One region of the Tolypothrix tenuis PCC 7101 genome, then DNA from elsewhere that is predicted to be linked to it. Evidence: predicted binding sites of a transcription regulator. Region 1 holds the regulator's gene; each other region holds the start of a gene.
What was found. Region 1 encodes NtcA, which controls nitrogen genes in cyanobacteria. Its sites were predicted from a motif close to TNTGTANNNNNNNNTACANA; they were not measured.
Positions count from the first base shown of each region.

Region 2: the regulator NtcA is predicted to act here: its motif matches at 2,089-2,108, upstream of AACU25_RS07985 (DUF3120 domain-containing protein).
Region 3: the regulator NtcA is predicted to act here: its motif matches at 2,538-2,557, upstream of AACU25_RS06370 (Glu/Leu/Phe/Val family dehydrogenase).

Region 1 covers NZ_CAWNJS010000001.1:1,153,369-1,157,961, forward strand. The annotation lists gene hisB (imidazoleglycerol-phosphate dehydratase HisB) at 1-276, opposite strand, end outside; gene fabI (enoyl-ACP reductase FabI) at 461-1,237, opposite strand; gene ntcA (global nitrogen regulator NtcA) at 1,618-2,289, shown strand; gene AACU25_RS04660 (DUF3084 domain-containing protein) at 2,457-3,950, shown strand; gene AACU25_RS04665 (pre-16S rRNA-processing nuclease YqgF) at 4,087-4,533, shown strand.
Region 2 covers NZ_CAWNJS010000001.1:1,944,100-1,948,692, forward strand. The annotation lists gene AACU25_RS07965 (Spy/CpxP family protein refolding chaperone) at 1-6, shown strand, start outside; gene AACU25_RS07970 (Coq4 family protein) at 176-715, shown strand; gene sipA (regulatory protein SipA) at 822-1,076, shown strand; gene AACU25_RS07980 (peroxiredoxin) at 1,122-1,679, shown strand; gene AACU25_RS07985 (DUF3120 domain-containing protein) at 2,111-2,890, shown strand; gene AACU25_RS07990 (ATP-binding protein) at 2,941-4,593, opposite strand, start outside.
Region 3 covers NZ_CAWNJS010000001.1:1,565,986-1,570,578, reverse strand. The annotation lists gene AACU25_RS06380 (folate/biopterin family MFS transporter) at 1-824, shown strand, start outside; gene AACU25_RS06375 (carotenoid oxygenase family protein) at 950-2,449, shown strand; gene AACU25_RS06370 (Glu/Leu/Phe/Val family dehydrogenase) at 2,729-4,018, shown strand; gene AACU25_RS06365 (hypothetical protein) at 4,359-4,583, opposite strand.

The DNA of each region.
Region 1 (4,593 bases):
TAAGGTAATACCCACATCTTCGTTAGTGTGGTGGTCATCAATTTCCCAGTCTCCTTTAGCTTGGACATCCAAGTCAATTAACCCGTGGGAGGCAATTTGATGCAGCATATGATCCAAAAAGGGAATTCCTGTAGCTGCCTTACAAATACCTGTACCATCAAGGTTGATAGTAACTTGAACATCAGTTTCACCAGTTGTGCGATGAACCGAAGCAATCCGAGGACTGGGATGAGGTGATTCGAGAGAGAGATTTATTTCGCGATCGCTGATTTGCATAGTTAGTGGGAATTGGGAATAGGGGACTGGGGACTGGGGATTGGGGATTGGGGATTGGGGAGATGAGGGGGATGAGGGAGATAAGGGAGATAAGGGAGATGAGGGAGAAATATCATTACCAATTACCCATTACCAATTACCCATTACCAATGCCCAATACCCAATGCCCCATGCCCAAAATCTACTACATCCCCATAATTTCATATCCTGCATCCACATATATGACTTGTCCTGTAATCCCAGTGGACAAATCACTACACAAGAAAGCAGCTGTATTACCTACTTCTAGCTGGGTGACTGTGCGTCGCAGAGGAGCAACTTCTTCTACATGGTGAATCATATCTAAAATGCCGCCGACAGCGCTAGATGCCAAGGTGCGAATCGGCCCGGCGGAGATGGCATTCACCCGGATATTTTGCGGCCCCATTTCTGCTGCTAGGTAACGTACACTAGCTTCCAACCCTGCCTTAGCAACTCCCATAATGTTATAGTTAGGAATCGCCCTAATGCTACCTAAATAAGTGAGGGTGACAATACTTCCACCTTCGGTCATTAAAGGTTTGGCTGCACCGCTCAACTGCACGAGGGAATAAGTACTAATTTGTAGTGCTGTGTTGAAGCCAGCGCGTGTTGTTTGGCTAAAATCTCCACTCAAATCGTCTTTATTAGCAAAAGCCAAGCAATGAACTAGGATGTCTAGCTTTCCCCATTTATCTCGAATGGTGTCAAAGGTAGAATGAATCTGTTCATCGTTTTGGACATCGCAAGGAAGAAATAAGCTGGGGTTAAGAGGTTCTACCAATTCCGCAACTTTTTTCTCCATTTTGCCTTTTTCATCAGGTAAGTAAGTAATACCTAAGTTAGCTCCAGCTTGGTGTAGTTGTTGGGCAATTCCCCAGGCAATGGAGCGGTTATTTGCAATACCTGTAACAAGGGCATTTTTTCCTGTCAGATTCAGCATGAGAAATGGTAAGTGTAAACAATCATTAGGAGCATACTAGAATCTGAGGCTAGTTTGTCTTTGTTTTACAGAGGATTTGTAAAAATATTATTGGTAAGGGTTTTTACAAGAATAAAATTACAGTTTATTCCTTAATAAATTCTCAAGAACTCTTGATTTTGTCTTTAAAAAAACATTGCTAATACAGCTGAAGTAACTAGCTATTCAAGAAGTACTAGCTAAAAATATCAAAAATTATGTATCATAATAAACAAATAATTAGGAAACAATAATTTTGAGTATAGGAAAGTACAGAAAGGTTGACGGTGCTTTATTGATTTTTCAGGTGTATTCTTAGGTAATCAGTTTTTGTTTTTCCGGCATTGGGTAGGGGAAGGGAGATGATCGTGACACAAGATAAAGCCCTAGCAAATGTTTTTCGTCAGATGGCAACTGGAGCGTTTCCTCCAGTTGTAGAAACGTTTGAACGCAATAAAACGATCTTTTTTCCAGGCGATCCTGCTGAACGAGTTTATTTTCTTTTGAAAGGCGCTGTTAAGCTTTCCAGGGTGTATGAGGCAGGAGAAGAAATCACAGTAGCGCTGCTACGGGAAAATAGCGTTTTTGGTGTGTTGTCATTGCTGACGGGAAACAAATCGGATAGGTTTTACCATGCCGTTGCATTTACCCCTGTAGAATTATTGTCAGCTCCTATTGAACAAGTAGAGCAGGCACTCAAGGAAAATCCAGAATTATCAATGTTAATGCTGCGAGGTCTTTCTTCGCGAATTTTACAAACAGAGATGATGATTGAAACCCTCGCACACCGAGATATGGGTTCAAGGTTAGTGAGTTTTTTATTAATTCTCTGTCGCGATTTTGGTGTTCCTTGTGCAGATGGGATCACAATAGATCTGAAGCTATCTCATCAAGCGATCGCAGAAGCGATCGGTTCTACTCGTGTTACCGTCACCAGGTTACTCGGCGATTTACGTGAGAAAAAGATGATTTCTATTCACAAAAAGAAGATTACTGTGCATAAACCTGTTACTTTAAGTCGGCAATTTACTTAAAAGCAATTGGGGAAAGCAGAGGAGGCGAATGTTGTGTTTTTAGAAATCACACCACTATGGAGGTAAATCTAAAAATTGATTAAGTTCAGCAATTGCCAATCTCTGATTTCCCGCAGAAGATGTTTGAAAGTAGTAGGCTGTATCTGGAAGCATTTCGGTAGCTGAAGATGACCACTGGGTACATCCTCATTGCAGCAATTTTAATTCTAGGGGGCGTACTTGCCACCGTGGGCGATCGCATCGGCACACGAGTTGGCAAGGCGCGCCTTTCTTTGTTTAAATTACGTCCAAAAAATACGGCAGTCATAGTAACTATTTTTACTGGTACTTTAATTTCAGCGTCTACTCTGGCAATTTTATTTGCTGCTGATGAAGGATTACGCAAAGGGGTGTTTGAGTTAGAGGATATTCAAAAAGACCTCAGACAAAAGCGCGAACAACTCAAAACTGCGGAAACCCAGAAAAGTCAAGTAGAAGGTGAACTAAATCAAGCCAGGAAAGAACAGTCCCAAGCCCAGCAAGACTTACAGGTAATTAATCAGTCCTTGCAGGCGGCGAATGCCAAACAACAGGTAACGCAAGCTCAACTTAACCGCACTCTTAAGCAACAAGCACAAACCCAAAATCAGTTGCAACGCACTCAAAGCCAATTAGGCCAAGTCGTAGCACAATATCAAAAAGCAATCACAGAACTGCAAAGCGTTGAAGATGAGAAAAAGAATCTGCTGGCGGAAATTGAGCAACGCAAAATAGAACGCCAAAGACTGTATGCTGAAGCCAAGAAAGCGATTGATGAAGCTAAAACAGCAATTGCCAAACGCGATCGCGAATTAGCTAATAGACAAGAAGCCATTGAACAACGGGATCAAAAAATTGCCCGGTTGGATAAACTCATTCAACAACGCAATCAAGAAGTTGCAGCCCGCGAGGAAGTGATTGCTAAACGGGAATCTCTCCTAAAAGACTTAGAAAAGCAACAGAACTATCTAGAACAAGAAGTAGCCAGGCTGGAAAAATATTATCAGTCATATCGTGACCTGCGTTTAGGGAAATTGGCTTTAGTACGGGGTCAAGTTTTGGCGGCGGCTGTAGTTCAAGTCACTCAGCCGACAGCAGCACGTCAAGCAATCATTCAACTGCTCCAGGAAGCCAATCAGAATGCTATCCTCGAATTAGCTGAACCTGGGACAAATACCTTAAATAATGTAGAAATCCTGCACGTTACCCCGGATCGCATTGAGCAATTGATCAAGCAGATAAATGATGGTCGAGAATATGTCATTCGGATTTTCTCTGCTGGTAATTATGTCAGGGGAGAAAAGCAGATAGAATTCTTTGCCGATTCAGCGAGAAACCAACTGGTCTTTTCTGGGGGACAAATACTAGCCAGCACTACTGCTGATCCCAAGACGATGACATCCTATCAACTCAGGCAAAGGTTGGATCTGCTGATTTCTGCTTCGCAATTTCGCGCCCGAAATGCTGGCATTATTGAAAATGTCCAAATCGATGGTACTTTTCTGCGCTTTGTTTCCCAACTTAGGCAATCCGATCAAGCATTAGAGATTAAAGCGATCGCAGCTGAAGACACTTTCACAGCTGGGCCGCTGAGAGTCAAACTAGTGGCAGTAATCGGCGGCCAGGTTATTTTTAGTACGTAAAAAATTAACCAACTAGATATTAATCCGATTTAAGCTGATTTAAGCGGCTGATATATCTTGAACTTGTAGTTCAAAAATAGCCAGCAGTCTAAATGAGAGTGTGGTTACAGTTGAACTTTTAAATTTTAATTTGCTTATGAATCTCCGTGAATTCTCACCGACACAACCAGTCATTTTAGGCTTTGATCCCGGTCGAGATAAATGTGGATTAGCAGTGATCGGGCTAGATCGGCAACTACATTATCACCAAGTTGTACCAGCAAATGCCGCGATCGCTACCATTGAAACCCTGCGTCAAAAATACCCAATTTCAATGATGGTAATGGGCGACCAAACTACAGCCAAGCAATGGAAACAACGGTTGCAAAAAGAATTAGTAGAACCGTTGAATATTATTTTGGTAGATGAACGCTATACCACGTTAGAAGCACGCGATCGCTATTGGCAAATGTATCCGCCTAAAGGACTGACAAAGCTGTTACCGCAAGGTATGCGACAACCACCACGCCCAATAGATGACATTGTTGCCATCCTTTTAATTGAAAGATATCTCAATCGCCTAGCAGAATCAGTTAACAGTTAAAAATTGTCAGTCAATTTTGGATGCGTGGATTGATTCCACGAATTAATTCGGGGGCTTGGA
Region 2 (4,593 bases), 790 kb from region 1:
CCATAAGTAAAATCATAAAATAAAGGCTTACTACCACTTTCTACCCCATCAAAAATAAGTGTTAATTCCTAAGATTATCTTGGTTGTTTGTTTGTTCTAAACCATTGTTAAAAACTAAATTCCCAACTTTAGCCAAGAAGTTGGGAATTTGCATATCACAATCTACAAATAGAAGATGATGCAACCTGTTACTGCTTCCGCAAATGCCATTCCTCGCCTGCAACAACTCTTAGATTTACTTGACCGTAAAGCTGAAGCTCAAGGGCTAGCTGTGCCGCAAATAGTATACATCGAAAAATTGCAGTTGCTTCCTCAAGGCACTTTTGGCAGAGCTTGGGCAGATTTATTGCAGCAAAATAACTTAAAACCCTTCACTACAGGCCCTCGTCGCAAACAACTCCACGATGGTATTCATGCGATTACAGGCTATGGTACAGACTTGATTGGGGAAGCAGAAGTACAGGCTTTTCTCTTAGGAACCAAGTTTAGTCCTATTAATTTTATGTTGGGTTTGGGGCTATTACGTGCGATCCACAGATACCAAAATCATCGGCAAAAGTTTAGTTGGGAAAAATTGTGGCAAGCATACCAACGCGGTTATCACTCCCATTTAGACCCCGATACTTGGCAACCAGAATTATTTTGGCACTTACCGTTAACTGAGGTGCAAGTTTTATTTGGTATAACCCAGAATCAATCATCAAAATTGCTGTAGAGACGCGATTAATCGCGTCTGTTGATTTTAACCTTGTTACTTTAACCCCTAGCTTTTGCTGGGGGTTTTGAGTTATGAGTTATTCAAAACTCTTTGTTGGATCAAAATGTCTAAAGAATTCATCATTGGTAGTAAAGTACGTGTTGTTGCACTACCGCCTTACGTCAAAACTGCCGAACCCATGCCCATGCTGCGCCCCCCAAATGTCATTCAACTGGGAGAAGAAGGTATAGTGATGGATCATCGTCCTGGTGGATATTGGGGTATTCGCTTTGCTAAAGGGGCTTTTCTCCTCGATAGCCAATACATAGAAAGTACAGATGTCCCAGCCGAATCTCAGCCGGAATCAGAAGAACAGTGAATAAGAACTGTAAACTTATGTTAAGTTATCATTCTTATCTGTACCATGATTTCTCGCCGCAATTTTTTAAGCATATTATTTGCCAGCTTTGTTGCTGTCAGCAGTTGGCTGAACTTTACACCAACTGCTGATGCGCTGGGTGGAAAACTACCCGCCATAAATCAACCTGCACCGGAGTTTACCTTGCCTACTAACACAGGCAACGGTAACATTTCTCTTTCGGACTTGCGTGGTAAATGGGTAGTTCTTTATTTTTATCCCAAAGACTTCACCTCTGGCTGCACCATAGAGGCGCGGCGTTTTCAGCAAGACTTACCCAAATATTTAGCCCAGAATACTCAAATTATTGGAGTCAGCGCTGATGATGTAGATTCTCACGCAGAATTTTGTGATTCTGAAGGGCTAAAATTCCCCCTGTTAGCAGATACAACTGGCGCAGTTAGTAAAGCCTATGGTTCTTGGATTGGTTACGTTTCTATGCGCCACAGTTTTATCATCGATCCAGATGGGATTCTGCGTGAGACTTTCGTTAAAGTTAATCCCAATATTCACAGCACAGAAGTACTAGCGCGGCTGGAACAGTTACAGTCAACAGCTTCTTAGGATAGACGAGGAATGAGGGGGATGAGGAGAAATATCCCATTTTGAAAAAACAACGCGATAGATGAGTATGGGCACGGCACCAGTAAGATAATTTAATATTCCAAAAGCTTGTGGTTGCCGTGCCCTGACAAAGAATTTATCTGTATATTGCCGCCTTATATCAAAATATGGAAGTTCAAAGTTGAACTCTTAACTAACGGCGACTAAATCTCTAGAGGGCGCTGCTTTAATGCAGAGATATACCAATGCGATTTTATTTTTGACAAGTCCAGAGTCAAAAGTCAACCGTTTCCCCTTGTACCCAATTACCCAATGCTCAATGCCCAATGCCCGATTCCCCAAAATTAATGTAAAATAAATATGCCCCTGGGGGGGATTTTGAAGTGTGGTATTTTAAGTAAGATAAAGTTTAGTAACAATTATTAAAAACATTGATTAATAATACATTGTCCTCATACGGTACTCCTACCGGCTCTATAGATACTGAATTGCAATCCATTAATCAAGGACGCAAAGGCATAGGTGAATTAGAAACTACACTCTCCAATTCTCCCAATTTGCCCATATCTCCGGCTTCTACAAAAGTTTGGTTAGTGTTTGCGGCGGCGGTATTTTTGGTATCTGTACCAGTATTTATCGAAGCGCCATTAGTGCGATCGCTTCCTAGTTTGAGTTTAGCGATCGCAGGCTTGTGGGTATGGCTGAGTTTTAATTTAATGTCACGTCCCGCAACATATCTTTGGGGCGATTTGCTTTTAGGTTTTAGCTGGAGTTGGCTAGCAGGGGCAATTTACTGGGGATGGTTTCGCTGGGAACCGTTATGGCATTTACCAGTAGAATCTATTGGGTTACCCTTTGCTTGTTGGTGTCTGTTCAGAAATTGGGGCAAAGTCGGTAACTGGTTTTACTTAGGTTCCTTGTTTGGGACAGTCTTAACGGATGTGTACTTTTATTTAGTAGATTTAATTCCCTATTGGCGGCAAATCATGCAAGTTGAACCAGAGGGAGTCTCAGCAATTTTACAAAATGCTGTTATTCAAGTTAGAACACCTTGGGGACAAGCATGGGCGATCGCCTTAGCTTTAGTATTATTAACAACAGGTCTTATACCCCTACTCACTAAGCAAAGACATTGGTACGCCTTCAGTGGTGCAGTTTTAAGCACTATTTTAGTAGACAGCCTATTCCTCTTCGCCGCACTCTTTGCCTAAAAAAACACTAATCCCCAATCCCCAGTCCCCAGTCCCCAGTCCCCAACCCCTCAAAGATTCAAATTCAACAATTGCGAGATTGCAGGTAACAACTTATGCCCATTTTTTACTAATCTGGCAGAAGTGGGTAAACTAGCCAACGTACCAATCAAAATCTTAAACGCAGTTCTGGCTAACCTGTGTATATGTCCTTCTTCTGGATTTTTCCCAGCTTCCGCTAAAGCCATTACCTGCTCTAATGCTTCGGCTTTATCTTCAGGTTGTAATTCTCTATTCGCTTCAATTTCTGATTGCAACTGTTTCAGCAGGTTAGCTAATTTTGCTGCTTCTGGAGAATCTAAATTTTCAAGTTGGTTAATACTACTATTAACAAGGTTATTCGCTTCATTAATAGTAACTTCACTTACCATTGATTCGCTCAATTTTTCAATGTAGCTACCACTAGTAATCACCACCATTTCATCAGTTTTAACAATTCTTCTTCTCTGTTGAGCAGCCACTAAAACGGCTTGAATCACAGAGTTTTGCGGTTGCAGTACTAATGCTTGTTTAAATTGTTCTTTTGCGGCTTCAAATCTTCCTTGTTCCATTAGTTCTTGTCCGTAACTCAGTAAAGCTTGAATAAATCCATCCTGAGTTCTAATTGGATCGACTTTATAAGCTCTAGCATAAAGTTCTACAGCTTGGTCAAAATCTCTAATATCTATGCAAATTTCAGCTAATCTAAACAATGCATCAAAATGGTTAGGATTAGCCTGTAAGACTTGCTCGTAGAGATTAGCTGCAGTTTGTAAATCGCTATTTTGAGATAACTTTACTGCTTGTTGATAAAGGCGATGAGCTTGCGAATCCAGCTTTTCTAATTCCCAAATTTCTCGCCTTAACGGATATCTTTTGACTAACCATTTACGGACTAACTCAACTGTTACCTTATAGTTATTCCAGCGTAATGGTTGAAATATTCCTGGTGTTATATTATGTAAAAAATTCCATTGCAATAATCGCTCTTCTGCTATGTGGAAAGGCTCAGTTAAAACTACACCACATTGCACCAGCAGTTTTAACGGTTCTCCTTTAGCAACAGATGTTGTTTGTTGTTGAACTTCTGCTACTGCTGAGAAGATTACTCGCTCAGTAATCGGTAAACCATCTCGGAACCACGCTAAACCAGCTTCACCAATTTCAATGGCTTCCTCAACAATATTTTGTACATCACTACGAGTTACTTGCCAGCGTTGTTCTTCTCTAGCTTGAGAGAAAAGTGCAAAGCAAATCACTTGCGTAAAATAAGGATGTCCGGCTGACAATTCTAAAATTGCATCTATGGCATCAGGCTCATATTTGAGAATATGCTGTGCAGGTTTGGTAATTAATTGTTCTGCACTTTGTCTATCTAATAGACCAATTTCTCGATTTGGTGCTTGCCTAAATAAACTTAGTAAATTTGGTAAATCATCCAATTGTCTCCCAATAACTGGAATGATAAACAGTTCTTTTTGGGAATAAACAACCGATTGGAGACAGGGAAAAAAGTCAGCAACAGAGGAATCTTGACCAGAATCACCTAAAACATCAAACTCATCCAACAAGAGTACCAAGTTTTTACCATTAATTACTTGATAAACTTGGGGTAAAAATTCATTGAAAAATATGCCTGCATCTTTTTGCAGTTGTTTTTTTGTTGGTAAAGCAAGTTGGCGGCG
Region 3 (4,593 bases), 410 kb from region 1:
TTTCGGCTGTAGCTTGGTTAATTGCCGAATCTCCTGTAAATAAAAGTGCGGAAAATTCCTCTCAAAATAACAGTGTCAGCGTTAAGCATCAACTAAGCCAACTCCGCCAAGCTGTTACCCAAAAGGCAATTTGGCTACCAACAGCATTTGTCTTTATTTGGCAAGCGACACCAACTGCTGACTCAGCCTTTTTCTTTTTCACCACCAACGAATTGCACTTTGCACCAGAATTTTTGGGACGAGTGCGCCTAGTTACAAATCTTGCATCTTTAGTAGGGATTTGGATTTTCCAGCGATACCTGAAAAGCTTACCTTTTCGCGTGATTTTTGGTTGGAGTACGGTGCTATCAGCAGCTTTAGGAATGACAATGCTGCTATTAGTCACCCATACAAACCGCGCTTTAGGTATAGATGACCATTGGTTTAGTTTAGGTGATAGCTTAATTCTCACCGTCATGGGGCAAATCGCCTATATGCCTGTCTTGGTACTGGCTGCTAGACTTTGCCCACCGGGAGTAGAAGCGACATTATTTGCTTTATTAATGTCGGTGTCGAATTTAGCAGGAATGGTTTCCTATGAATTTGGGGCCATTATTATGCATTGGCTGGGAATTACAGAAACTAACTTTGATTCTCTGTGGTTGTTGGTGATGATTACTAACCTCAGTACTTTGTTACCACTACCGTTTCTTAACTGGCTACCAGCAGCAGAAGACCAAAGTCAAATATCCACAGCATTGCAACCAGCCTCAGCAACTCAAGGGGAAGCATTTTTACCTGAGTTGATCACTGACGTTGAGGCTACCATCACCCGAGTTAACTGAAGGCTGAAGTCAGAAGTGTGAAATTACTTCACCTAACAAGAGATAACGCATTAGTCCAGATTTAAGCGTTGATCTATTCTGACTTCATTCTTGATCCTTCATCCTTTTTAAGAATATATACTCAGATGCAGAGTTCAAAAATTTCAGAAAACGCAATTTTAGAAAAATCCTACAATCGTGAAGATTGGCAGGGGGGATATCAATCTTTAAAGCAAGAATTTGATTATTGGATTGATGATATTGAAGGAGAAATTCCCCCAGAACTGCAAGGTACGCTATTTAGAAACGGCCCTGGTTTACTGGATATCAACGGTCAACAGATTCATCACCCCTTTGATGGCGATGGCATGATTAGCCGGATTAGCTTTATTAATGGGCGCGCTCATTTTCGCAATCGCTTTATCCGCACTGAAGGCTACTTAGAAGAACAAAAAGCAGGAAAAATTCTGTATCGCGGTGTATTTGGTACACAAAAACCAGGCGGTTGGCTAGCTAATATTTTTGACTTCAAAATGAAAGATATTGCTAACACCAACGTCATCTACTGGGGTAGTAAACTTTTAGCACTGTGGGAAGCTGCTGAACCTCATCGCCTCGACCCCAACACCTTAGAAACCTTGGAAAGGGAATATTTCAATGGTGTATTATCAACAGGTGAAGCTTTTAGCGCTCATCCCCGCCTTGACCCCAGCTGCAACCAAGATAATGGCGCGCCTTGTTTGGTCAACTTTTCGATTCAGCCAGGACTATCTACCACAATTACGATTTTTGAACTTAATCCAGCAGGGGAAATTATCAGAAAACAGGCTCATAGTGTGCCTGGTTTCTGCTTCATTCACGATTTTTTGATTACGCCTAATTACTGCATCTTCTTCCAAAATCCTGTTACTTTCAATCCCCTACCTTTCGCTTTGGGAATCCGTTCGGCTGGGGAATGTATCAAGTTTCAGCCAAATCAACCAACTCGGATCATAGTCATTCCCCGCAACCCCGAAACTGCAAAAGCAGGTGTGAAAATTCTGGAAACTCAATCAGGTTTCGTCTTTCATCACGTCAATGCTTTTGAGGTGGGAGATGAAATTGTCATTGACTCGATTTGCTACGATTCCTTATCACAAGTCGAACCCGAAAGCGATTTTCGCCAAGTTAACTTTGACGCACTTGCACCGGGACAAATCTGGCGGTTTGCACTACAACTGCAAAATGGCACAGTCCAAAGACAATTAATAGAAAGCCGTTGCTGTGAGTTTCCTACTATTCATCCAGATAACGTAGGTCGCCAATATCGTTATCTATATATAGGTGCAGCTCATGCAGAAATAGGTAATGCGCCCTTACAAGCAATTTTGAAAATCGATTTAGATTCTGGTGAAAGACAACTGTGGAGTGCTGCACCCCGCGGTTTTATAGGCGAGCCAATTTTTGTCCCCCGTCCCAATTCTCAAACAGAAGATGACGGCTGGCTATTGGCTTTAGTTTATGATGCGGCTCATCAGCGCTCAGATGTGGTGATTTTGGATGCACGGGATTTGCATAAAGGTGCGATCGCGCGTTTGCATCTCCAGCATCATATACCCTACGGTTTACATGGTAGCTTTACACCTGAAGTTTTTGTACAAGGCTAATTCAAGAATAGCGATCGCCTCATTACCAAGGAACACAGATTATTGATTCTGTGTTCCTTTGGCTTTTACTGCATAAAACTCAAATAAAATTGTAACAAAAACTACAAAATTTCTAATTTCTTGATCAGAAAGGATAAGCTAGGCATATATCAATACTGGTCGGTTAAAGGCAAAAGGGAAAGAAAAATCCTTTACCCTTTACCCTTTACCCTTTAACCTTTCCCCCCAGACATATATATATTCCGGTTCGCAAAGATACCGCGATTGGGAGAAAATTTTATGATTGCAACACCTACGCTGCCGCTGGAACCTGCCTCTCCAGCGTATATTTGTCCATTCGATCAAGCTTGTAGCTATTTAGAAGCAGCAGCTAAAGAATTAAAACTAGACCAAGGAGTCTTAGAAATTCTTAGCCACCCACGCAAAGTAGTGACAGTGTCCATTCCGGTAAAACTAGATAACGGCGAAATTCGCGTCTTTGCAGGACATCGGGTACAACACTCCGATATTTTAGGGCCATATAAAGGTGGTATTCGTTACCATCCGGCGGTGACACTAAGAGAAGTGTCTGCTTTAGCAATGCTGATGACTTGGAAATGTGCGTTATTAGGAATTCCCTACGGTGGTGCTAAGGGAGGAATTGCGATCGATCCAAAACAGTACAGTGCTAGCGAATTAGAACGAATTACCCGACGTTACACCAGCGAATTAATTAAAGATATCGGCCCATCTGTAGACATTCCCGCGCCAGATATGGGAACTTCTGCCCGTGAGATGGCTTGGATGATGGACACATATTCTGTAAATGTGGGTCATGCTGTTCCTGGCGTTGTTACTGGTAAGCCAATTTCTGTAGGTGGTTCCAGAGGGCGGGAAATGGCTACGGGACGGGGTGCGATGATTATTGTCCGCGAAGCTTTAGCCGATCAAGGTAGATCCTTAGACGGAGTGCGAGTAGTTATTCAGGGTTTTGGTAATGTAGGTATTGCCGCCGCTGAATTACTACACCAAGCCGGATCAAAAATTATTGCTGTCTCTACCAGTGGTGGGGGAATATATTCGGAAGCTGGCTTAGATATTCCCGCAGTGAAAGCCTACGCCAGTAGAAATCATCGCAGTGTTGTGGGTTTTCCAGATGCGATCGCAATTAACAATGCAGATTTGCTTACCTTACCTTGCGATGTGTTGATTCCCGCAGCTTTGGAAAATCAAATCACCGAAGAGAATGTGAACCAAATCAAAGCCCAGATTATTGCAGAGGCGGCTAACGGCCCAGTCACTCTAGAAGCAAACCGGGCTTTAGAGGCGCGAGGTGCGATCGTCCTACCTGATATTTTGGCGAACGCTGGTGGTGTTGTCGTGAGTTATTTGGAATGGGTACAAGGTCTTTCTTACGTATTTTGGGATGAGGAAAGAGTTAACCGCGAAATGGAACATTTGATGGTGCAAGCTTACCATCAAGTAATTCAACAATCGAAGTTGCGGCAAATTCCTCTAAGGTTAGCAGCTTATACCTTGGGTGTTGGTCGTGTAGCGCAAGCACTAACTGACAGAGGTCTTTATCCATAAATTTTTATCCCTGATAGTGTTCTGAGGCAGATCAATTATCTGCCTCTTTTTTTGGGAATAAATTAGCGATTTTCACCATAAACTCTTTTCTCTGCGCCTCTGTGGGGCGTTATATAACTCAGATAAAATTCGCTGAAGTACATCAGCAGCAATACAAATATATGACACAGCCTATATTAAGAATTATTGATCGCTCTTGGCTTCACTCATAAAACTATGGTTCCCAAGCTCTAGCTTGGGAACCATAACTTACACTTAAGGGAACACTAATATAGCTGAAATCTAGGAATTCGACAAATCCCTGCCTGCGATCGCAATTTTGCTTCCAACACAACTGGAGTTATAGCTTCGATAAAGAAGCCTCAACTAATCTTTTAAATTTTAGGTATGCTTCTGGTGCTGTCAAACCGATTGAATCTTCTTCACTTGGAATATAGAATACCGGGCTATCAGCATAGTGACGAACAACAAAAGAAGGAATCAGTTTCAAATTAACTGCCTTTCTTCCCCATGATTCTGCTTGTTCTGCTAAGGTAGCTTCATCGTGAAATGTGTAGTGGTTCATAACAATAATA